3 regions of the Streptomyces sp. TG1A-8 genome follow, and region 3 is predicted to be linked to each of the others. Evidence: riboswitches for the same ligand, from Rfam matches in the RefSeq annotation. Region 3 holds a riboswitch; each other region holds the start of a gene.

Region 1 (7,845 bases), 940 kb from region 3:
GGCGGGTTGTACGACGGCTGGCCCCAGGCACTGCGCAGCGTGGAGCGCGTGAGGTACAGCCGCTCCCGGGCGCGCGTGATGCCGACGTAGGCCAGGCGCCGCTCCTCCTCCAGTTCCTTGGTCTGGCCGAGGGCCCGCATGTGCGGGAAGACGCCGTCCTCCATGCCGGTCAGGAAGACGACCGGGAACTCCAGGCCCTTGGCGGTGTGCAGGGTCATCAGCGTGATGACGCCGCTGCCGTCCTCCTCGTCCGGGATCTGGTCGGAGTCGGCGACCAGGGCGACCTGCTCCAGGAAGTCGGCCAGCGTCCCCTGCTCGCCCTCGCCGCGCTCCTGCTCGAACTCCAGGGCCACAGCCGCCAGTTCCTGCAGGTTCTCGATGCGGGTCTCGTCCTGCGGGTCGGTGGAGGCCTGCAGTTCGGCCAGGTAACCGGTGCGTTCGAGCACCGCTTCGAGGACGGTCGCGGGTCCGGCGCCGGACTCCACGATCGTACGCAGGTCCTCCATCAGCGTGTTGAACCGCTTGACCGCGTTGGTGGACCGCGCGGCCATGCCGTACGCCTCGTCCACGCGCTTCAGCGCCTGCGGGAAGCTGATCCTCTCCCGCTGGGCGAGGGCGTCGACCATCGCCTCGGCGCGCTCGCCGATGCCCCGCTTGGGGACGTTGAGGATGCGGCGCAGCGGCACCGAGTCCTCGGGGTTGGCGAGGACGCGCAGGTAGGCCAGGACGTCCCGGACCTCCTTGCGCTCGTAGAAGCGGACGCCGCCGACGACCTTGTAGGGCAGGCCGACGCGGATGAAGACCTCTTCGAAGACGCGGGACTGGGCGTTGGTGCGGTAGAAGACGGCGACGTCGCCGGCCTTGGCCCGGCCCGCGTCGACCAGGCGGTCTATCTCGTCCGCGACGAACTGCGCCTCGTCGTGCTCGGTGTCCGCCACGTAACCGGTGATGCGCGCGCCCTGGCCGGCGTTGGTCCACAGGTTCTTCGGGCGGCGGGACTCGTTGCGCTCGATGACCGCGTTGGCGGCGGACAGGATGGTCTGCGTGGAGCGGTAGTTCTGCTCCAGCAGGATCGTCGTCGCGTCCGGGTAGTCCTCCTCGAACTGGAGGATGTTACGGATCGTCGCGCCCCGGAAGGCGTAGATCGACTGGTCCGCGTCACCGACCACGCACAGCTCGGCGGGCGGGAGGTCGTCCGCGTGGGGCGGGGCGTCCCCGGCGTGCTCGCCGGTGCCGACCAGTTCGCGCACGAGTGCGTACTGGGCGTGGTTGGTGTCCTGGTACTCGTCCACCAGGACGTGCCGGAAGCGGCGGCGGTAGTGCTCGGCGACGTCCGGGAAGGCGCGCAGCAGGTTGACCGTCGTCATGATCAGGTCGTCGAAGTCGAGCGCGTTCGCCTCGCGCAGGCGTGACTGGTACAGCGCGTAGGCCTGGGCGAGGGCCTTCTCGAAGCCGTCGGTGGCCCGGGCGGCGAAGTCCTCCTCGTCGATCAGCTCGTTCTTCAGGTTGCTGATCTTGGCGCTGAAGGACTTGGGCGGGTAGCGCTTGGGGTCGAGCTCCAGGTCGCGGCAGACCAGGGCCATCAGGCGCTTGCTGTCGGCGGCGTCGTAGATCGAGAACGAGGAGGTGAACCCGAGCTTCCTGGACTCCCGGCGCAGGATGCGCACGCACGCGCTGTGGAAGGTCATGACCCACATCGCGTGCGCGCGCGGGCCGACGAGCTGCTCGACGCGCTCCTTCATCTCGCCCGCGGCCTTGTTGGTGAAGGTGATCGCGAGGACCTGGCCCGGGTGCACGTGCCGCTCGGCGAGCAGGTGGGCGATGCGGTGGGTGAGCACGCGGGTCTTGCCGGAGCCGGCGCCGGCGACGATGAGCAGGGGGAGCCGGCGTGGACGACCGCGGCGCGCTGGTTCTCGTTCAGCCCCTCCAGGAGGGCGGCGGCGTCGATCGCGGGGCGCGGGGCGCCGTCGCGGTAGTGGGTGTCCCGCTCCGGCGGCACGTCGAACTTCCCGCCGAACAGGTCGTCCGGAAGCGACTCCGGAACGTGATCGTCCTCGGGCGGCGGCGGGGGCTCCTCCTCGTGCCCGCGAGGGGCTCGGAGGTCCGCCAGGAAGCTGTCGTCAAAGAGGCTGCTCATCGCTCTCCGAGTCTAGGGCGCCCCGCGGACAACCGGTCGCCGCCCCGGGGGCACGACCGGTCCCCCGGGGCGGCGATGACCGCTTCGGCACGCACCGGTCCGCCGCTCACGCTGCGCGGGCGTCCCGTCGCGGAGGCCCGCCCGCTCACAGGTCACGAAAATGTATCGGACATTTCGTGCGCCAACCTTCACAGGAGTCACACGAGTTGGCTAAGTTTCCCTCAGGTCGCACGACCCCTTCCGGCGAACGTCGCCGGGCCGCGCGGCCTCCGCCGAGTCCGGTGCGCCCCTGTGCGGCGACCGGAGCCGGGGACCCACCGATCCTGGGGTGAATCGGCCGACTCCCACCCGGGACGACGCCGTAGGGCAACCCTTCCGAACCACCCGCCCGAACCCGACAGCTAACCCGGTAGGCGGCACATGGAAGGAGTCGCCTCCCTTGGCGTCGCACCGCAAGCCGCGCCCCGGCGGGACGCGCGGAGCAGTCGTCCGCACCAGCCCCGCCCTGGCCACCGCCGCCTTCACCTCCGTGGCCGTGCTGTCGCACGCGGCCGAGGCGGCGCCCGCTCCCGACGGCCGGCCGAGCCGGGAGGAGATCGAGAGGAAGATCGAGGACTTCTACCGGCGGGCCGAGTCGGCGGCCGAACCGCAGGAGGCGGCCGGGGCGCGGACCGGCCGGCCGCGCGAGCGCGCCGACGTCCCGCGCGAGGGGGTCCGGCTCCCGGACGGCCCGCGGGACTACTTCGACCAGAGCCGGGTGATGGACCGGCTGGCCTCGACCGTGCGCAGGCGCCAGGAGACCGCCAGGACCCGTGCGACACCCGTCGTGGCGCCGGCCGAGGCGCCGAACGGTCCGAAGACGGCCAAGGCCGCCGCCCAGCGAAAGCTGGCGTCCGCGCGCGCACTGCTCGCCCGGGAGGCGGCCCGGGGCACGGCACCGCCGCCGGGCCGGTCCGCCCGCGGCATCACGCCGTCCGCCGCCCCGGCCGACCTCCCGACCGACCTCCCGGCCGGCAAGGCCGTCGCCTTCGCCCGCGCACAGATCGGCAAACCGTACGTCTGGGGTGCCGCCGGGCCCGGTTCCTACGACTGCTCCGGCCTCACCCAGGCCGCCTGGAAGGCCGCCGGCGTGGCCCTGCCGCGCACCGCGGCCGGCCAGGCCCGCGCGGGCACGGCGGTCACGGTCGCCGAGGCGCGACCCGGTGACCTGGTCTTCTTCGGCGGCGCGCACCACGTCGGTCTCTACCTGGGCGGGGGCATGATGGTCCACGCACCGGGGCCCGGCGCGTACGTCTGCGAGGAACCGGTCCACCACGGCGGCGAAACGCCCGTCCACAGCGTCGTGCGACCGGCCTGACCCGTCCCGCGCCCGCCGTCCCGCGCGCGGTGCGCTGTTCGGGCCCCCGCGCGCGTGCCCTCCCCCGGACGGACCGCGCGGCTCCCTACCATCGGGCGCATGCCCGGCATCTCAGGTCTGCGTGCGTGGTGGGCCCGGCGCCGGCCGGCGGCCGGGACCGCGGTGATGGCGACCGGCATCGTGTCGGTGGGCCTGCACATGAGCGGTGACGAGACGCCGTCCCGGATCCTCCTGGGGGTCGCCTGCGTCGTCTGGGCGGGGCTCGGTGCCGGGTTCGCCGTACGGCTGGTGGGACAGCGGCACCGGTGGGCGGCGCAGGCGCGCGGCCCGGGTGCGCTCACCGCCGTCGCCGCCACGGCGGTGCTCGGCACCCGGATCTCGGCGCTCGGCCGGCAGACCCCGGCGGAGGCGCTGCTGGCGCTGGCGGCGCTGCTCTGGCCCGTGCTGCTCCTGCTCGCCCCACGGAACCGGGGGCGGCGCATGCCCGGGACGGTGTTCCTGTGCTGTGTGGCCGCACAGGGGCTCGCGGTGCTGGCGGCCGTCCTGGCCGCGAGCGAGGCACTGGCGTGGCTCGCGCACGCCGCGCTGGCGCTGTTCTGGCTGGGCCTGGTGTTCTACGGCCTCGCCCTGACGCGCTTCGAGCCGCGCCAGGTGCTGCACGGGGCCGGGGACCACTGGTTCGCCGGCGGGGCGCTCGGCATCTCGGCGCTGGCGGGGGCCGAACTGCTCCTGGCCGACAGCGCGCGCCTGCCCCTGTGGAACGACGACGACCGCGGCACACTGCGCGACATGACCATCACGCTGCTCGTCCTGGACCTGGCCTGCTACCTCGTCCTGCTGGCCGCCGAGGTGGCGCTGCCCCGGCTGCGCCACGACGTGCGGCGGTGGGCGACGGTGTTCGCGACGGGGGCGACCGCGGCGGCGGTGCTGTCCGTCGCGGCCGCCGTGGACGCGCCCTGGCTGACGGGGCCGGGGCGGGCGCTGGTGTGGGTGGCGGTGGCGGCGTGGCTGGTGGCCGTCGTCGCCGCGGTGCGCGCGGCCCGCGCGGGGGCCGGCCAGGGCGGCAGGGGGGCGCCGGGCGTCACGTCCACAGCACGGCGATGAAGATGTTCGCCGTGGTCAGCAGGCCGACCAGCCCGAAGAGCCCCTTGTCCACGTCCTCCTCGTCGCGCTTCACGTAGACCAGCCCCAGGACGACGATCAGCAGGGCCAGCTTGAGGCCGATCTTGACGGTGTTGACGTGGTGGTCGTCGGCCTCGTTGAGACCGACCAGGACCACGCCGGTGGCCAGCATGGTGAACGCGCCGTGCAGCATGGCGGGGACGAAGCGGGCCGTGCCCCGGCCCATCGCCTTCATCTGGGTGAGGAAACCGCCGAGCAGCGCGGCGATGCCGATGATGTGCAGGCCGACGAAGAGATGGATGAGTACGTCCATGGGCCGGAGCCTAATCAGGGGCCTCCCGGCTTCCCGTCACCGGGCCCGGCCGAGGCGCCCGCCGGTCGCGCCCGCGTGTGTTCCATAGCACCCCAGGGCTCCCGCGCGTCCCGCTTGCCCCACTTCGATCACCACGCTGCGTGAAGGCGGTCATGGGAGATCGGTGAACCGACCACGGCCGGTCACGACTCCGCCCGTCATGGGCAGTTCCGCACAGTGCGTTACCAAGCCGTCACCGTTGGCCCTAGCGTCCTCACCCGGGTGACCGGCTCCTGATCACCGTCCTGACCAGGGGCGGCCGTCGGTCTCCCCGGCCGGGAGGTGTCCGGCGCGCTCCCCGTGCGGGCCGCCGTCGGACGCACCGACCGCTCGGTCCTACGAGTCCTACGGAAGGGACGTGACGGTCCAGGTGGCAGCGCACCGCAAACCCCGGCAACGCTTGCTCGGCGGTCACGCCGCCCGCACGGCCGCGACCATCGCCCTGGCGGGCGCGGCCACCGCAACGGGTTTCGACGGGACGGGACACGCCGAGCCGCAGCTGACGCCGGCACAGGTGAGGACGCGGGTGGACCAGTTGTACCGGGAGGCGGAGGCCGCCGCCGAGAAGTACGACGGGGCCCGGGAGAAGGCGCGGGCGGCCCGGGACCGGCTGGACTCCCTGCGGGACGAGACCGCCCGCAAGCAGGACGAGCTCAACACGGCCCGGGCCGCACTGGGGTCGTTCGCCGCGGCGCAGTACCGCGACGGCGGCATCGACCCGGCCTGGCAGCTCGCGCTGTCCAGCGATCCCGACCGGTACCTCGACGGTGCCGCGTTCGCGGAGCGGGCCGGTGACCGGCAGGCCGGGACCGTGTCCCGGGTGCGCGCACGATTGCGGGAGATCGAGCAGTTGCGCGGCGCCGCCCGCGTCCAGCTGGCCTCGCTGCGGTCGCGGCAGGCCGAGTTGAAACGGCGGAAGGAGACCGTCACCGGCAAGCTCGCCGAGGCGCACCGGCTGCTGGACCGGCTCACGCCCCCGCAGCGGGCCCGGGTCACCGGCGGCTCCGTACCGGGACGCGCCTCGCGCTCGGTCCCGGACGCCCGTCCCGCCCCGGCGCCGCCGGAGTCCGCCGCCCTGGGGGTCCGCGCCGCCGAGGCCGTCGCCTACGCCTACCGGAAGCTCGGCAGCCCCTACGTGTGGGGCGCGACCGGCCCGGACGCCTTCGACTGCTCGGGCCTGGTCCAGGCCGCCTACCGCTCCGCCGGGATCTCCCTGCCCCGCACCACCTACGCCCAGATCAACGCGGGCCGCCGCGTGCCCCGCTCCCGGCTGCGGCCGGGCGACCTGGTGTTCTTCTATTCCGGCGTCAGCCACGTCGGCCTCTACGTCGGCGACGGCCGGATGATCCACGCCCCGAACCCGTCGGCGCCGGTGCGGCTGGCCCCGGTCGACGAGCTGCCGTTCGCGGGAGCCACGCGGGTGGTGTGAGGGTGGCCCCCCGGGCCTGTCAGACCAGCCGGCGGGCCGTGGCCCAGCGGGTCAGCTCGTGGCGATTGGACAGCTGCAGCTTGCGCAGGACCGCCGAGACGTGGGACTCGACCGTCTTCACCGAGATGTACAGCTGCTTGGCGATCTCCTTGTAGGCGTAGCCACGGGCGATCAGGCGCAGCACCTCACGTTCGCGCTGGGTGAGCCGGTCCAGGTCCTCGTCGACCGGCGGGGCGTCGGTGGAGGCGAAGGCGTCCAGGACGAACCCGGCCAGGCGCGGGGAGAAGACGGCGTCCCCCTCCTGGACCCGGAAGACGGAGTCGACCAGGTCGGCACCGGTGATGGTCTTGGTGACGTAGCCTCGGGCACCGCCGCGGATCACGCCGATCACGTCCTCCGCCGCGTCGGACACGGACAGCGCGAGGAAACGCACGGGCCGCTGGGCGTCCGTCGTCAACGCGGCGCACCTGCGCAGGACCTCGACCCCGCCGCCGCCCGGCAGGTGGACGTCGAGGAGGACCACCTCGGGGCGGGTCGCGGTGATGACCGTGACCGCCTGGTCGACGTCCGCGGCCTCGCCGACCACCTCGACGCCGGTCTGCGCGGTCTGCCCGATCTCGGCCTGGACGCCGGTGCGGAACATGCGGTGGTCGTCGACGAGCACCACGCGCACATGGCGCCCACCCGCGCCGTCACCGGCGGTGGGTCCGGACCCGGCCGCCTCCGCCGGCGCCGCAGTGCCGTTCGCCTCGGTCGCGTCGCTCATGACGTCCTCTCCGCCCTCTCCATCTCCAGTTCGACCTCCGTGCCCCCGTCCGGCACCGCCCGCAGGCGGGCCGTGCCGCCGTTGCGCTCCATCCGGCCGATGATCGATTCTCTGACGCCCATGCGGTCGGCGGGTATCGAGTCGGGGTCGAAGCCCGGGCCGCGGTCGCGGACGGACACGAAGACCGTCCTTCCCTCGACCTCGGCGTAGACCTGTACGGCGCCGCCCTGGCCACCGTACTTGGCGGCGTTCACCATCGCTTCGCGCGCGGCCTGCATCTGCGCCGCGGTCCTCTCGTCGAGCGGGCAGTCGCCGACCACGACGACCTCGATGGGCACACCGTGCTTGTCCTCCACCTCGGCGGCGTTGCGGCGCACCGCCTCGGCGACCGTGTCCGGCTCGTCGGCCTCGTCCTTGCCGGTGCCCTCCGGCTTGTAGAGCCAGGTGCGCAGGTCGCGCTCCTGGGCCCGGGCCAGGCGGCGCACCTCGTTCGCGTTGTCGGCGTTGCGCTGGATCAGGGTGAGGGTGTGCAGCACGGAGTCGTGGACGTGGGCGGCGACCTCGGCGCGTTCCTGGGCGCGGATGCGCATCAGGCGCTCCTCGGACAGGTCCTGGGTCATCCGGACCAGGTAGGGGCCGGCGAGCAGGGTGACGCCGACGAGGACGGCGAGCGCGGCCTGGA
Region 2 (7,845 bases), 2.3 Mb from region 3:
GCGTGTGCATGACTGCTTTCAGGATGGCTTTCTGTCGGTCACCGGCCGGCGGCCGGTCACTGGTCGGAGGCGTCGGACTTGTCGACCCCGTCCCAGACGTTCGCGTACCAGGGCCGCTGGGCGGCCCCGAGGTCGGCGCGGGACTGCTCGGCCGCGCCGGGGTCGATCACGACGTACCCGGTCTCCCCGGGCATCACGTAGTGCAGCCGGCGCCGGATCTGCTGCTCGGCGTAGGCGTCGTCCTGCCAGCGCGCCTTGAGGTCCCGCAGTTGCTCGACGCGCCGGCGCGCCTGCTCCTGCCGGTGCTGGAGGTCGGCGATCTCGGCGCGCTGGGAGACGTACTGGCGCATCGGGTAGGCCAGGGCGACGATCAGCGAGCACAGGACGAGCGCGAGCAGCGCGGCGCGGCCGGTGAGCCGGGAGCGGCGGGCCTGCCGTTTGGTCTGCGAGCGGTAGACCCGGGCCGCCGTCTGCTCGCCGAGGGCCCGCAGCCGTGTCGCGGTGGAGAACCGGTCCCGGTCGTTGCGGCCCTTCACTGCCATGTCCCCGCCTCCCGTTCACACGCACGTACGTCCCCGCACACGGTACGGGACCGGGTGCGGGGACGTACGGACGACTGGCTCGGCCCGCTCCCGGGTCGGGATCAGCCCTTGAAGCGCGGGAAGGCGCTGCGGCCGGCGTACACCGCCGCGTCGTCGAGGATCTCCTCGATGCGCAGCAGCTGGTTGTACTTGGCGACGCGCTCGGAGCGGGCCGGGGCGCCGGTCTTGATCTGGCCGCAGTTGGTGGCGACGGCCAGGTCGGCGATGGTGACGTCCTCGGTCTCGCCGGAGCGGTGGGACATCATGCACTTGTAGCCGCTGCGCTGGGCCAGCTCCACGGCGTCCAGGGTCTCGGTCAGCGAGCCGATCTGGTTGACCTTGACCAGCAGGGCGTTGGCGGCGCCCTCCTCGATGCCCTTGGCGAGGCGCTCGGGGTTGGTGACGAACAGGTCGTCGCCGACCAGCTGGACCTTGTCGCCGAGCCTGGCGGTGATGGTCTTCCAGCCGTCCCAGTCGTCCTCGAACAGCGGGTCCTCGATGGAGACCAGCGGGTACGCCTCGACCAGCTCGGCGTAGTACTCGGTCATCTCCTCGGCGGTGCGGTTCCTGCCCTCGAAGACGTAGGAGCCGTCCTTGTAGAACTCGGACGCGGCGACGTCCAGGGCGAGCGCGATCTGCTCGCCGGGGGTGTAGCCGGCCTCCTTGACGGCCTCGAGGATGAGGTCGAGGGCCTCGCGGTTGGAGCCGAGGTTGGGGGCGAAGCCGCCCTCGTCGCCGAGGCCGGTGGACAGGCCCTTGCTCTTCAGCACCTTCTTGAGGGTGTGGTAGACCTCGGCGCCCCAGCGCAGGGCCTCGGAGAAGGACTCCGCGCCGATCGGGGCGATCATGAACTCCTGGATGTCCACGTTGGAGTCGGCGTGCGAGCCGCCGTTCAGGATGTTCATCATCGGCACCGGCAGCAGGTGCGCGTTCGGGCCGCCCAGGTAGCGGAACAGCGGCAGGTCGCTGGCCTCGGAGGCGGCGTGGGCGACGGCGAGGGAGACGCCCAGGATCGCGTTGGCGCCGAGGGAGCCCTTGTTGTCGGTGGCGTCCAGGTCGAACATGGCCTGGTCGATCAGGCGCTGCTCGGTGGCGTCGTAGCCGACCAGCTCGGGGCCGATCTGCTCGATGACGGCCAGGACGGCCTTCTCGACGCCCTTGCCCTGGTAGCGGTTGGAGTCACCGTCGCGGAGCTCGATGGCCTCGAAGGCACCGGTGGAGGCGCCGGAGGGGACGGCGGCACGACCCGTGCTGCCGTCGTCGAGGCCGACCTCGACCTCGACCGTGGGGTTGCCTCGGGAGTCCAGGATTTCCCGGGCTACGACGACGTCGATGGACGGCACGAGCATCTCCTTCGTGGATGTGACGCTGGTTGTGCGGGGCTGGTGTGCCTTGCGACTAGAGCCTAACCGTCCCGGGGGCGTCGGCCGGCGACCGACCGTCCCGTGGACATGCCGACGGTACCTTTTGTTTTGGCCCGAAACAAAGGGGTGCCCGGAAGGACCGGAGAAGTCGGGACGGGCCGGAGGCGGGGAAGGGGGAGCCCGGGGCGGGCGCGGCGCGCGGGGGGCGGGCGGAAAAAGCCCCGCCCCGGCGCGTCCGGGAAGGACGCGCCGGGGCGGGAGGCCGGCGGGGCGGGGCCCTCACGAGGGGTTCGGCGTGCGGACCCGTGCCGCGGGGGCGGTGAGGCCGCCGTGGGCGCCGGATGTCACTTCAGGTGCAGCTGCTGGCCCGGGTAGATGAGGTTGGCGTCCTCGACGATGCCCTTGTTCAGCTCGAACAGCTTCTTCCAGCCGCCCGCGACGCCGCGCTTCTGGGCGATGGTGCTGAGGGTGTCGCCCGCGACGACCTTGTACTCGCCGTCGCCCTTCTTGACCTTCTCGCCGGTCGGGGTGGTGACGGTCCTGCTCGCGGCCGGACGCTCCGCGGAGCGGGAGGCGGCCTGCTGGTCGCCGGAGCGGGCGGCGGTGCTGCCACCGCTGTTCGACGTGGAGCCGCCCGAGGTGCCCGCCGAGCTGCCGGAGGTGCCCGCCGAGCTGCCGGTCGGGGCGGAGTTGCCGGTCGGGGCGGAACCGCCGTAGGCGGCGCCGGACAGGCCCGTGCCGCAGACCGGCCAGGCACCCTTGCCCTGCGCGGCGAGGACCTTCTCGGCGACGGCGATCTGCTGCGCCTTGGAGGCCCTGTCGGCGGTGGCGGCGTACTGCGTGCCGCCGTAGGCGGCCCAGGTGGAGGCGGAGAACTGCAGGCCGCCGTAGTAGCCGTTGCCGGTGTTGATGGACCAGTTGCCGCCGGACTCGCACCGGGCGACCGTGTCCCACTCGGAGGCGGTGGCGGCGGAGGCGTTGCCGGCCGCCATCAGCGGGGCGGCGACGGCGGCGCCGGTGACACCGGCGAGCGCGACGGCGCGGACGGCCTTGGACGGACGGCGGTGCTTGCCCTTGCCGGAAAACAGCATGGATGGATCCCCTCACCGACGCCTGCGAGGTGAGCTGTCGGGTTCGGGCCGGTTGAGTTGCCCGGCCACCCTCCTGCGGGAGGGTGGCTTTACCCCTAGCCGGGTCCGGCCGAACTGCCGGTCCTGGCGCTTACCTTGGGTCCCCCGCTCCTGCCTGCGGCGCATGACGCGACGACTGTTCCCGGGCGACCGCTGGCAGGATTCGGCGTTGCGGTCGCCGGGGCCCGTGGTGACGAGCGATCACGACCGTAGACACGGGACCGGCGAAATTTCAAAGACGATCAGGGCTTCTGAGACTCATCCCACACTTTCGCCAAAACGGACATGGGTCGCGAAACGGGACGTCAACTCCCGCTACTTTCCGCCTGTTTCCGCCCTTACTTCCAGGGTCTGACCGGCGGAGATGTGGTTCGGGTCGGCGCCGACGGCCTTCTCGTTCGCGGCGTAGAGCGCGTGCCATCCGCCGTCGAGGCCGAGGGAGTCGGCGATGGAGGCGAGGGTGTCACCCCGCCGGACCGTGTAGGTGTCCGCACCCCGGGAGGCGTGACGGCCGGAGGGCGCGGCACTTTGACCGTTTGTCACTTTTTCGTCCGCACTGCCGCCGCGGTGGCGTCCGCCATTGTCGAGGGAGCCGGTGTCGAGGGAGCCGGTGTCGACCAGGCTCCAGGAACCGCCGCTCTGCCAGGAATCGTCCGGATCGCCGGTCGCGGAGCCGGTGGTGGTGGGGCCACCGCTCCCCCCGCCCTCCGGTCCGGCGGATGCGGACGTGTCCGACTTGGCGGCATCGCCGGCCCCGTCCGCTTTGCCTGCCTTGCCGGTCTCGTGGCCGTCCGTCCCCGAACGCGAACCCGGGGCCGGGGCCGGGGTGTCGGCCGCGCCCGAGGAGGGGCCGGAGCCGGCCGAGGGCGTCGCGTCCGGTGGGCCGGACGGGTCCGATCCGCCGGCGGGGCCCGGGGAGTCGGTGGGCCCGGCGGAGTCGCCGGACCCGGGCGCGTCGTCCGTGCCCGGGTCCGCCGCGCCGGAGCCGTCGACGCCGGTGTCGACGTCCACGGAGCCCGAGTCGGAGGTCAGCCCGGAGAGCAGGGCGCAGGTCGCCCAGGGCGTGGTGCCCCGGTCGGCCAGGATCTTCTCGGCGACGGCGATCTGCTGCGAGCGGCTGGCCTGGTCGGCGCTGGAGGCGTACCGGGTGCCGCCGTGGGCCTCCCAGTCCTCCTGGGAGATCTGCAGGCCGCCGTAGTAGCCGTTGCCCGTGTCGGCGCTCCAGGAGCCGCCGCTTTCGCACTCGGCGACCTTGTCCCACGTGGTGCCGTCGGCCGCGCTGGCGCTCGCGGCGCCGAGGAGCGGGATGGCGATGGCCGAGCCGGTCACTCCGGCCGCGACGAGGAGGGCCGGAGCCTGGCGGGGGCGACGGTGACGGCCGTTCCCGGAGAGCATGCGGAAGCCTTTCGTGCGACAGCGGGGTCCGCGCGGCGGATGGGGCTCGGCGCCGCGCTGAGGGGTGAACGTATCGGCAGGCGATCACTTGTCACAAGTTCATGCCGCACAGATCACATGAAGATCACGAAGTTGAATACCTGTCACCTTCGCGCGGGGGACGTGAGGTTCGGGTCTGCCGTGCAGGTGGGGGACGGTGCGTTCACGGGTCGGGCGGGCTCGGTGGCGGTGGGCTCAGGCGGTGGGCTCAGGTGCTCGGCGTGAACTCCACGGGGAGTGTGCGCAGGCCGCGCATGATGAGTCCGCCGCGCCAGCGCAGTTCGGCCGGGTCCGCCGCGAGCCGCAGGTCGGGCAGGCGGGTCAGGAGGGTGGCGAGCGCGGTCTGGCCCTCCAGCCGGGCGAGCGGGGCGCCGAGGCAGTAGTGGATGCCGTGGCCGTAGCCGAGGTGCTGGTTGTCGCGCCGGGCGAGGTCCAGCACGTCCGGGTCCGCGAACCGCTCCGGGTCCCGGTCGGCGGCGGCGAGGACGACGAGCACCGGGTCCCCGGCGGCGATGTCCTGTCCGCCGAGGGTGAGCGGCCGGGTGGCGAACCGCCAGGTGGCCAGCTCCACCGGGCCGTCGTAGCGGAGCAGTTCCTCCACGCCGGTCTCCAGCAGGTCCCGGTCGCCCGCGGCCAGGGACCGCTGCAGCCGGTGGCGCTGCCCGGGGTGGGTGAGCAGGGCGTAGGTGCCGTTGCCGATGAGGTTGACGGTGGTCTCGAAACCGGCGAAGAGGAGGATGAAGGCCATGGCGGCGGCCTCGTTCTCGGTGAGGTGCTCGCCGTGGTCGGAGGCGCGGATGAGGCCGGAGATCAGGTCCTCGCCCGGGGTGGGCTCGGCGGGCAGCGCCGCCCGCTTGCGGTGGATGAGGTCGGCGAGGTAGCCCCGCATCCTCTTGACCGACCGCGCGACCCCGCCGCGCGGTCCTCCCCCGTGCCGGATCATCATGCCCGCCCAGTCCCGGAAGTCGTCCTGGTCCTCGCGCGGGACGCCGAGCAGGTCGCAGACGGCGTGGATGGGGAGCGGGAAGGCGAACTCGTGGATGAGGTCGGCGGAGCCGGTCCGCGCGAACCGGTCGATGAGCAGATCGGTCAGCTCCTGCACGCGGGGCGCGAACTCGGCGACCCGGCGGGGCGTGAACGCCTTGCTCACCAGCCGGCGCAGGCGGGTGTGGTCCGGCGGGTCGATGTTCAGCAGGTGCGTCATCAGCTCGGCCTTGCGCTCGCCGGGGATGCCGGTCCTGCCCCTGGCGTGCGCGGGCTCGTCGTGGTGCGCGGGGTCCTTGCTCAGCCGCTGGTCGGCGAGGGCCTGCCGGGCGTCGCCGTACCGGGTGACCAGCCATGCCTCGACCCCGCTGGGCAGCCGCGTCCGGTGCACCGGGGCGTGCTCCCTCAGCCAGGCGTAGGCGGGGTAGGGGTTGGCGGCGAACTCCCAGGTGAACAGGGCGGGGGCGGAGTCGTCGGCCGTCGGGGGGTGGGGCTGGTCGGTCACCCCCCGACGGTATCGGGCCCGCCGCGGCGCGCCTCACGGGGACCGGGGCCGGCGGACACCGCGCTCCGGCGCTCCGGGGCGTCCCGCACCGTGGCTGTGCGGGACGCCCCGCGTTCCGTTGCGGTCCGCCGCGCCCTTCGAGGAGTCGGCCGGCTCCGTGTCGCGGTGCCGCTCCCGCCGCTCCGCCGCGGTGCCCCTCCTTAACTACTGCGCGGCCGCCGTGCCGTCCTTTCCTTCCGCCTCCACCGCCCGTATCGCGTCCCGGTAGACCCGGGCCGCCGCCCGCAGGGCCGCCTCCGGGTCCACACCCTCCGCCTCGGCCCGCGCCGCCAGGGCCAGCAGTTCGTAGCCGATGCCCTCGCCCCGCGGGAGCGGGACGTCCAGGCCGGCCGTGCGGGCGCGGAAGGCGAGCTTGGCGGTGAGGGCGAGTCCGGGCTGGCCGAGGGGGACGCCTTCGGTGACCGAGCCGCGCCGCTTCTCCTCGGCCTTGGTCCGCAGCCAGTGCTCCTTGACGTCCTCCGGCGTCTCGGCCCTCTCGTCGCCGAAGACGTGCGGGTGGCGGTGGACCAGCTTGGCGACGATGCCGCCGGCCACGTCGTCGACGGAGAACGGCGCCTCAGGGTCCTCCTCGGCGATGCGGGAGTGGAAGACGACCTGGAGCAGGACGTCGCCCAGCTCCTCCCGCAGTTCGTCGCGGTCGCCGGCCTCGATCGCCTCGACGAGTTCGTACGCCTCCTCGATGCCGTACTTCGCCAGTCCCCGGTGGGTCTGCCGGGATGACCAGGGGCACTCGGCACGGATGCGGTCCATGACCTGGACCAGGTCCAGGAGGCGGGCGCCGGGCAGGTCGTAGGAGGCCGGCAGCAGTTCCAGATCCGGCATCCGCACGCGGCCGGAGCCGGCCAGGCGGGCCAGGCCGTCGGTGAGGGCGGGCTCGCCCTCACCCGTGGCCACGACCACCACCGTGCGCCCGCCCGCGCAGGCGTCGACCAGCTCCCGCGCGGTGGGCGACGCCTCGCGGACGGCGGCCCCGGCCTCCCGCAGATACGGCAGCTGCGGATGCGCGCCGTCCGCGCACAGCACGGCGTCGGCCGCGCGCAGCGCCTGCCAGGCGGGCCAGGACAGCAGGCCGGGTGCGACGCGGTGGCTGGTGGTGAGCAGGACGATGCGGCCGGGACCGGCCTCGGGGACGGCGGCTTCGGGGCTGGTTGCGTTCACCGTCCGAACGTAACCCACGGCGCGGACGGACGGGATCGGTTGTCCACAGGGGCGGGGATGCCGTATGACCGTATGACCGGCACCGTGCCAGCCTGCCCCCGCCCTGCCCGCGGCCCGTCCGCTACGCCGGCTGCTGCGCTCCCGTCGCCGTGACCTCCCGCACCCACGGTGTCTTCGCGTCCACGCGGCTGCTCTTCTGCACGTCCCAGGAGCCGTAGCGCGGGTTCAGGTCGACGTGGAGTTCGCCGGAGGCCTTGGACAGGGCCTTCCAGAACGCGGGCTGGGTGGTGTCGGTGCCGAGCTTCGTGGCGAGCTTCTGCGCCTCCAGCTGGAGGCGCAGGTTGTCCTCCAGGCGCCCGGGTGCGATGCCGTACTTCTGCAGCCAGGCCGTCTCCAGCCCCTTGGCGCCGCCGGCCTGCTGCTCCAGACCGGTGCGCATCTGCTGGACCTCCTTGCGGGTGACCGTGACGCCCTCGTCGCGCGCGGCGCGGTGCAGCACCCGGTCCAGGACCATGTTGTGCAGGGTGTCGCGGGTCAGGCTGCCGGTGGAGGCGAGGACCTGCTGGTACTGGGTGTCGTCGGCCACCGCGGCCCGCTGCGCCCGGCGCACCTCGTTCACCCGGTTCTCC
Region 3 (7,845 bases):
CGCTCGCGAAGGGACGTACATGCCCATGGGTCACACGACCACAGCCGAGGCAGGCTCCGGGGGCCTGACAGCGACCGAGCACCGCCTGGCCAACGGTCTGCGCGTGGTGCTCTCCGAGGACCACCTGACCCCGGTGGCGGCGGTCTGCCTCTGGTACGACGTCGGCTCCCGCCACGAAGTCAAGGGGCGTACCGGCCTGGCTCACCTCTTCGAGCACCTGATGTTCCAAGGGTCGGGCCAGGTGGAGGGCAACGGCCACTTCGAACTGGTCCAGGGTGCCGGCGGCTCGCTCAACGGCACCACCAGCTTCGAGCGCACCAACTACTTCGAGACCATGCCCGCCCACCAGCTGGAGCTCGCCCTCTGGCTGGAGGCGGACCGCATGGGGTCGCTGCTGACCGCCCTGGACGACGAGTCCATGGAGAACCAGCGGGACGTCGTCAAGAACGAGCGCCGCCAGCGCTACGACAACGTCCCCTACGGCACCGCCTTCGAGAAGCTGACCGCCCTCGTCTACCCGGAGGGCCACCCCTACCACCACACCCCGATCGGCTCGATGGCGGACCTGGACGCGGCCACCCTGGAGGACGCCCGCCAGTTCTTCCGCACCTACTACGCGCCCAACAACGCGGTGCTCTCCGTGGTCGGCGACATCGACCCCGAGCAAACCCTGGCCTGGATCGAGAAGTACTTCGGGTCCATCGCCGCCCACGACGGCAAGCCCGAGCCCCGCGACGGCACGCTCCCGGACGTCCTCGGCGAGCAGCTGCGCGAGGTCGTCGTGGAGGAGGTCCCGGCACGCGCCCTGATGGCCGCCTACCGGCTCCCGCACGACGGCACGCGCGAGGCGGACGCGGCCGACCTCGCCCTGACCGTCCTCGGCGGCGGCGAGTCCTCCCGCCTGTTCAACCGGCTGGTGCGCCGCGACCGCACGGCCGTCACCGCCGGGTTCGGCCTGCTGCGCCTGGCCGGCGCGCCCTCGCTGGGCTGGTTGGACGTGAAGACCTCCGGTGACGTCGAGGTGCCGGTCATCGAGGCCGCCATCGACGAGGAGCTGGCCCGCTTCGCCGAGGAGGGCCCCACCCCCGAGGAGATGGAGCGCGCCCAGGCCCAGCTGGAGCGCGAGTGGCTGGACCGGCTCGGCACCGTCGCCGGCCGCGCCGACGAACTGTGCCGGTACGCCGTCCTGTTCGGCGACCCGCAGCTCGCCCTCACGGCCGTCCGGCGCGTTCTGGAGGTGACCCCCGAGGAGGTCCGGGAGGTGGCCAAGGCCCGCCTGCGCCCCGACAACCGCGCGGTCCTCGTCTACGAGCCGAAGTCCCCCGAGGTCCTGGAGGACACCGACGTCCCCGAGGACCCCCGGGCGGAGGCGACGGTGGAGGCAGGCGCCGAGCACAGCGACGACGAGGAGACGGCCAAGTGAGCGAGCTCGCCACCATGGAGTTCCACCCCCAGCCGCAGCCCGGCGAGGCCAGGCCGTGGGCGTTCCCGGCCCCCGAGCGCGGCACCCTCGGCAACGGCCTGACCGTGCTGCGCTGCCACCGGCCCGGCCAGCAGGTCGTCGCCGTCGAGGTGCTGCTGGACGCGCCGCTGGACGCCGAACCGGCCGGCCTGGACGGCGTCGCCAGCATCATGGCCCGGGCCTTCTCCGAGGGCACCGACCAGCACTCGGCGGAGGAGTTCGCCGCCGAACTGGAGCGGGCCGGCGCCACGTTCGACTCGCACGCGGACCACCCCGGCGTCCGGATCAGCCTGGAGGTCCCGGCCTCCCGCCTGGGCAGGGGCCTCGGCCTGCTCGCCGACGCGCTGCGCGCCCCCGCGTTCGCCGAGAACGAGGTCGAGCGGCTGGTCCGCAACCGCCTGGACGAGATCCCGCACGAGCTGGCCAACCCCTCCCGCCGGGCCGCCAAGGAACTCTCCAGGCAGCTGTTCCCGGCGGCCTCGCGCATGTCGCGCCCGCGCCAGGGCACCGAGGACACGGTCGCCAAGATCGACGCGGCGGCCGTACGCGCCTTCTACGACCGGCACGTGCGCCCCGCGACGGCCACCGCGGTCGTCGTCGGCGACCTCACCGGCACGGACCTGGACGCGCTGCTCGCCGACACCCTGGGCGCCTGGACCGGCACCCCGGGCGAGCCGCGGCAGGTCCCGCCGGTGACCGCCGACGACACCGGACGCGTGGTCGTCGTCGACCGGCCCGGCGCCGTCCAGACGCAGCTGCTCATCGGCCGGGTCGGCTGCGACCGGCACGACCGCGTGTGGCCCGCCCAGGTGCTCGGCACCTACTGCCTGGGCGGCACCCTCACCTCGCGCCTGGACCGCGTCCTGCGCGAGGAGAAGGGCTACACCTACGGCGTCCGCGCCTTCGCGCAGGTCCTGCGCTCCGCCCCGGACGGCACGGGCGCCGCGATGCTCGCCATCAGCGGCTCCGTGGACACCCCCAACACCGGTCCCGCGCTGGACGACCTGTGGAAGGTGCTGCGCAGGCTCGCGGCGGAGGGGCTGACCGACGCCGAGCGGGACGTCGCCGTGCAGAACCTGGTGGGGGTGGCGCCGCTGAAGTACGAGACCGCGGCGGCCGTCGCGAGCGCCCTGGCCGACCAGGTCGAGCAGCACCTGTCCGACGACTTCCAGGCCGGGCTCTACCGGCGACTCGCCGCCACCGGCACCGTGGAGGCCACCGCGGCGGTCGTCAACGCCTTCCCGGTGGACCGCCTGGTGACCGTCCTCGTCGGTGACGCCTCGCAGATCGCGGCGCCCGTGGAGGCCCTCGGCATCGGTCCCGTCACGGTCGTGCGGGCCGAGTAGGCACCCGCGCGTGGGGCTCCGGCGACCGGCGGGTCGTCAGGGCCCCACGCGCGCACGGGCGGTTGCCCACATGTCCGGATTGCCGCAGTGGTTGCCCTTCCGGGCTGTGGGATGCGCTACAAAAGCCCGCTTTTGTTTGATGGCGGGAAGCGGCACACCGTAGCTTCGTCCGGGCTGTTCGTCAGGCAGTGCGCCGCATCCGCGGCACCGGACAGCCATCGCCGAGTCCCCGTACGGCGCGAGCCAGGGGAGCCGGGGACCCCACGCAGTCCCTGGGGTGAATCGGACGCCCGCGCGCCAGCGAGGGGGCCCGTAGGAGACCTTCCTGCTCCGAACCCGTCAGCTAACCCGGTAGGCGAGAGGGAAGGAAAGGACCACCCACTTCATGGCGTTCATGTGCGCCACCGGGAAGCACCGCAAGCCCGGCCGGGTCAAGCGCACCACCGCTCAGGCGGCCGGTGTCGCGGCCCTCACCACCACCGGTGTCATCGGCACCCTCGCGGCCGCCCCGGCGTTCGCCGCGGAGAACCCCCCCGAGCAGACCGGCCTCACCCCGGTCATCACGGTGAGCGACACGCTCGCCGAGCAGATCGACGCGCAGGCCGCCGCCCAGCAGGAGGCCGCCGCGCAGAAGGCGGCCGAGGAGGCCGCGGCGGCCGCCGAGAAGGACCGCGAGGCCCAGGCACGCGCCGCCCGGGAGGCCGAGCGCAAGCGCCTGAACGCCTTCGTCGCCCCGATCGCCGGCTCCTACGTCTCCACCGGCTACAAGACCGGTGGTTCCCTGTGGTCCTCCGGCTCGCACACCGGCGTCGACTTCCACGCCGCGAGCGGCACCCCGGTCCACGCGGTGGGCTCCGGCACCGTCGTCTCCACCGGCTGGGGCGGCGCCTACGGCAACCAGGTCGTGATCCGGATGGCCGACGGCATGTACACCCAGTACGGCCACCTGTCGTCCATCGGCGTCACCGTGGGCCAGAAGGTCACCGCGGGCCTGCGGATCGGCCTGTCCGGCGCCACCGGCAACGTCACCGGGCCGCACCTGCACTTCGAGGTCCGCACGACCCCGGAGTACGGCTCGGACGTCGACCCCGTCGCCTACCTCCGCAAGCACGGCGTGAACGTCTGACGAACGACCGCACGCCCCGGCGCGGCCCCGGCTCCCCGAGCCGGGGCCTTCGCCGTTCCCGTGCGGTCCCGGTGCCCGCTGTCCAAAAAATATCCACGGATTCCGGTCCGCCGTCGGAAATTCCGGCCCCTTGGAATAGAGTCACGGAACACGCGTCCATCGTCGGCGTTTCACGGGGATTAAGACGGAGGTCGGTCATGCGTATTCCGGCGCACTCGGTGTGCACGGCGATCCGGGACGACATCGTGGCCGGTGTCCACGAACGCGGCAGCCGCCTCACCGAGGAAGTCCTGGCCCGCCGCTACGGCGTCTCGCGCGTCCCCGTCCGCGAGGCGCTGCGCACCCTGGAGGCGGAGGGGTTCGTGGTGACCCGGCGGCACGCGGGCGCGTGCGTGGCCGAACCGACCGAGCAGGAGGCCGCCGACCTGCTGGAGATGCGCGTGCTGCTGGAGCCGCTCGGCGCCTCCCGGGCCGCCCGGCGGCGCACCGACGCCCATCTGAAGGTGCTGCGCGGCCTGGTCCGGCTGGGCCAGGAGCGGGCCAGGAGGGGCAACAGCGAGGACCTGCGCTCGCTGGGCGGCTGGTTCCACGAGACGCTCGCCCAGGCCTGCGGCAGCCACTCCCTGACCTCGGCGCTGACCCAGCTGCGGCACAAGATCACCTGGATGTACGCGGTGCAGGCACCGGCCAGCCCGGCGGACTGCTGGGCGGAGCACGGCGCCATCGTGGACGCGGTGGCGCGCGGCGACGGCGAGCGCGCGCGAGCCGTCACGGCGCTGCACACCGAGCGCGCGACGGCCGCGCACCGGCTGCGCCTCACCCCGGCCGGGGACCGCCCGGAGCGCGTGAGGAACTCGCAACACGTCGTAAACATGCCGGGCCCGCGACATTAACACGGGCGCCGTATACAAAGAGCGGATATTCGGTGGACCGGTGTTTCCGCTGCCTTTTTCCGCGCGTGCCGCCCCTGTGCGGTCGCATTTATTCGCGCGCTCACGGCGGATTTCCGCCCGGCGGGCGTGGAAATGCGGGAAGCCGCGCCGTCCTGCCCGGACGACGCGGCTTCCCGTCGTGATCTCAGACGGTCTCGGGCAGTTCCTCCAGACCCTCGGCGACCAGCTTGGCCAGGCGGTCGAGGGCGGCGTCCGCGCCCTCGGCGCCGGAGGCCAGCACGATCTCCTCGCCCCCCTGGGCGCCCAGTCCCAGGACGGCCAGCATGGAGGCCGCGTTGACCGGCGTGCCGCCGGCCTTGGCGATGGTGACCGGGACGCCGGTGGCCGTGGCGGCTCGGACGAAGATGGAGGCGGGGCGGGCGTGGAGGCCCTCGGCCCAGCCGACGTTGACGCGGCGCTCAGCCATGTGATGCTGCCCTTCAGGTTCTCAGGTTGTCTAGACCAGTTTTCCATATCATGGCGCGTGCCCGGAGCGGTCCGGTGCCCCGCCCCGGCGGAAGCCGGACCGCGGCCCCGGTCCGGCTTCGCGTCCCCCACGGACTGCCTCGCGCCGTTGCCGTGCGCGAGCCGTACCCTGGGGCCCATGCAGACCCCGGCGGACCGGCAGGACCGGCACGAGTACCCCGCCCACTGGGAGGCGGACGTGGTGCTGCGCGACGGGGGCACCGCGCGCGTCCGGCCCATCACCGTCGATGACGCCGACCGCCTGGTCAGCTTCTACGAGCAGGTCTCGGACGAGTCGAAGTACTACCGTTTCTTCGCGCCGTACCCGCGCCTGTCCGCCAAGGACGTCCACCGCTTCACGCACCACGACTTCGTGGACCGGGTCGGACTCGCCGCCACCATCGGCGGCGAGTTCATCGCCACCGTACGCTACGACCGCATCGGCACCGGCGGCCTGCCCGCCTCCGCACCCGCCGACGAGGCCGAGGTCGCCTTCCTGGTGCAGGACGCCCACCAGGGCCGCGGGGTCGCCTCCGCCCTGCTCGAGCACATCGCGGCCGTCGCCCGCGAGCGCGGCATCCGCCGCTTCACCGCCGAGGTCCTGCCCGCCAACACCAAGATGATCAAGGTGTTCACGGACGCCGGATACACCCAGAAGCGCAGCTTCGAGGACGGCGTCGTCCGCCTGGAGTTCGGCCTCGAACCCACCGACCGCTCCCTCGCCGTGCAGCGCGCGCGGGAGCAGCGCGCCGAGGCCCGCTCGGTACGGCGGCTGCTCGCCCCCGGCTCCGTGGCGGTCGTGGGCGTCGGCCGCGCGCCCGGAGGGGTCGGCCGCAGCGTCCTCGGCAACCTCCGGGACGCCGGCTACACCGGGAGCCTGCACGCCGTGAACAAGGCCTTCCCCGCAGACCTCGAGGACATCGACGGGGTGGCCGCGCACCGCTCGGTGCGGGACATCGGGGGCCCGGTGGACCTGGCGGTGATCGCCGTACCGGCCGAGCACGTGCCCGCGGTGGTCGCCGAGTGCGGCGAACACGGCGTGCGGGGGCTGGTGGTGCTCTCCGCCGGATACGCCGAGAGCGGCCCCGAAGGACGCGAACGGCAGCGGGCCCTGGTGCGGCTCGCGCGCGCCCACGGCATGCGGATCATCGGCCCCAACGCCTTCGGCGTCATCAACACCGCCGCCGACGTCCGGCTGAACGCCTCCCTCGCCACGCAGATGCCCCGCCCCGGCCGCATCGGCCTGTTCGCCCAGTCCGGCGCCATCGGCATCGCGCTGCTGTCCCGGGTGCACCGGCGCGGGGGCGGCGTCACCGGCGTCACCGGCGTGTCGGCCTTCGTCTCCTGCGGCAACCGCGCGGACGTCTCCGGCAACGACGTCCTCCAGTACTGGTACGACGATCCCGAGACCGACGTCGTCCTCATGTACCTGGAGTCCATCGGCAACCCCCGCAAGTTCACCCGCCTCGCCCGCCGGACGGCGGCGGCCAAGCCCCTGGTCGTGGTGCAGGGGGCCGGGAGCACGCCGCAGGGGCACGCCGTGCGGGCGACGCAGCTGCCGCGCGCGACGGTGTCCGCGCTGCTCGGGCAGGCCGGCGTGATCCGGGTGGACACGATCACCGAACTGGTCGACGCGGGCCTGCTGCTCGCCCGGCAGCCGCTGCCCGCCGGCCCCCGGGTGGCGATCCTCGGGAACTCCGAGTCGCTGGGGATGCTGACCTACGACCGGTGCCTCGCGGAGGGCCTGCGGCCGTCGCGCCCGCTGGACCTGACGACCGCGGCGAGCGCGGCGGACTTCCACCGGGAGCTGGCCCGGGCGCTGGCGGACGACACCAGCGACGCGGTGGTCGTGACGGCCATCCCGGCCATCGGGGAGGGGCCGCCCAGGGACGCGGAGCTGGCGGAGGCGCTGCGGTCCGCCGCCGCGTCGGCCCCCGCGAAGCCCGTCCTGGTGGTGCACGTGGAACTCGGAGGGCTCGCCGAGGCGCTGTCGGCCGCGGCGAGCACCGCGCCCCGGGCCGCCGGACGGGCGTCCGGCCCCGGGGGCGGCACCCGCCCGGTCCGCCCCGCGGAACGCGCCCCCGCCGCGGCGCCCCCGCCGGAAGGTCCCGCCCCGGACGCGTCCGCCGCGCCGCCCCCGCCGCACAGCCCCGCTGCGGGCGGTGCTCCCTCCCGCCCCATCCCCGCCTACCCCGCCGCCGAACGCGCCGTGCGCGCCCTCGCCGAAGCCGTGAAGTACGCCCAGTGGCGGCGGGAGGCGGCCGAGCCGGGAAGGGTGCCGGAGTACGACGACATCGACGAGAAGGGGGCCGCCGAGCTGGTCCGCGGACTGCTCGATCGCGGGGAGGGCCCCGCAATCGGGCAGGAGGAGACCTGCGCGCTGCTCGGGACGTACGGCATCCCCGTCCGCCGGGCGCTGCCCGTCCCCACCCCGGACGCCGCCGCCGGGGCCGCCCGCACCCTCGGCTACCCCGTGGCCCTCAAGGCCACCGCCCCCCACCTCAGACACCGGGC

What was found. A riboswitch is a leader RNA that binds a small molecule or an ion and turns the genes downstream of it on or off. The one in region 3 is predicted to bind cyclic di-AMP.
Region 1: another riboswitch for cyclic di-AMP. It lies ahead of QQY24_RS12175 (C40 family peptidase); the one in region 3 lies ahead of QQY24_RS07975 (M23 family metallopeptidase).
Region 2: another riboswitch for cyclic di-AMP. It lies ahead of QQY24_RS18785 (transglycosylase family protein); the one in region 3 lies ahead of QQY24_RS07975 (M23 family metallopeptidase).

Annotation. Positions count from the first base shown of each region.
Region 1 is NZ_JASTLB010000001.1:2,870,536-2,878,380, forward strand. It holds partial or broken gene pcrA (DNA helicase PcrA) at 1-2,137, opposite strand, end outside; cyclic di-AMP (ydaO/yuaA leader) riboswitch at 2,398-2,568, shown strand; gene QQY24_RS12175 (C40 family peptidase) at 2,577-3,494, shown strand; gene QQY24_RS12180 (hypothetical protein) at 3,594-4,598, shown strand; gene QQY24_RS12185 (hypothetical protein) at 4,576-4,929, opposite strand; gene QQY24_RS12190 (NlpC/P60 family protein) at 5,339-6,397, shown strand; gene QQY24_RS12195 (response regulator transcription factor) at 6,417-7,163, opposite strand; gene QQY24_RS12200 (ATP-binding protein) at 7,160-7,845, opposite strand, start outside.
Region 2 is NZ_JASTLB010000001.1:4,277,979-4,285,823, reverse strand. It holds gene QQY24_RS18800 (DUF501 domain-containing protein) at 1-10, opposite strand, end outside; gene QQY24_RS18795 (septum formation initiator family protein) at 57-542, opposite strand; gene eno (phosphopyruvate hydratase) at 644-1,924, opposite strand; gene QQY24_RS18785 (transglycosylase family protein) at 2,290-3,036, opposite strand; cyclic di-AMP (ydaO/yuaA leader) riboswitch at 3,041-3,208, opposite strand; gene QQY24_RS18780 (transglycosylase family protein) at 3,391-4,470, opposite strand; gene QQY24_RS18775 (cytochrome P450) at 4,718-5,998, opposite strand; gene QQY24_RS18770 (nucleoside triphosphate pyrophosphohydrolase) at 6,203-7,216, opposite strand; gene QQY24_RS18765 (SurA N-terminal domain-containing protein) at 7,338-7,845, opposite strand, start outside.
Region 3 is NZ_JASTLB010000001.1:1,932,144-1,939,988, reverse strand. It holds gene QQY24_RS07985 (pitrilysin family protein) at 20-1,423, shown strand; gene QQY24_RS07980 (pitrilysin family protein) at 1,420-2,808, shown strand; cyclic di-AMP (ydaO/yuaA leader) riboswitch at 3,018-3,181, shown strand; gene QQY24_RS07975 (M23 family metallopeptidase) at 3,194-3,934, shown strand; gene QQY24_RS07970 (GntR family transcriptional regulator) at 4,132-4,827, shown strand; gene QQY24_RS07965 (HPr family phosphocarrier protein) at 5,012-5,293, opposite strand; gene QQY24_RS07960 (GNAT family N-acetyltransferase) at 5,471-7,845, shown strand, end outside.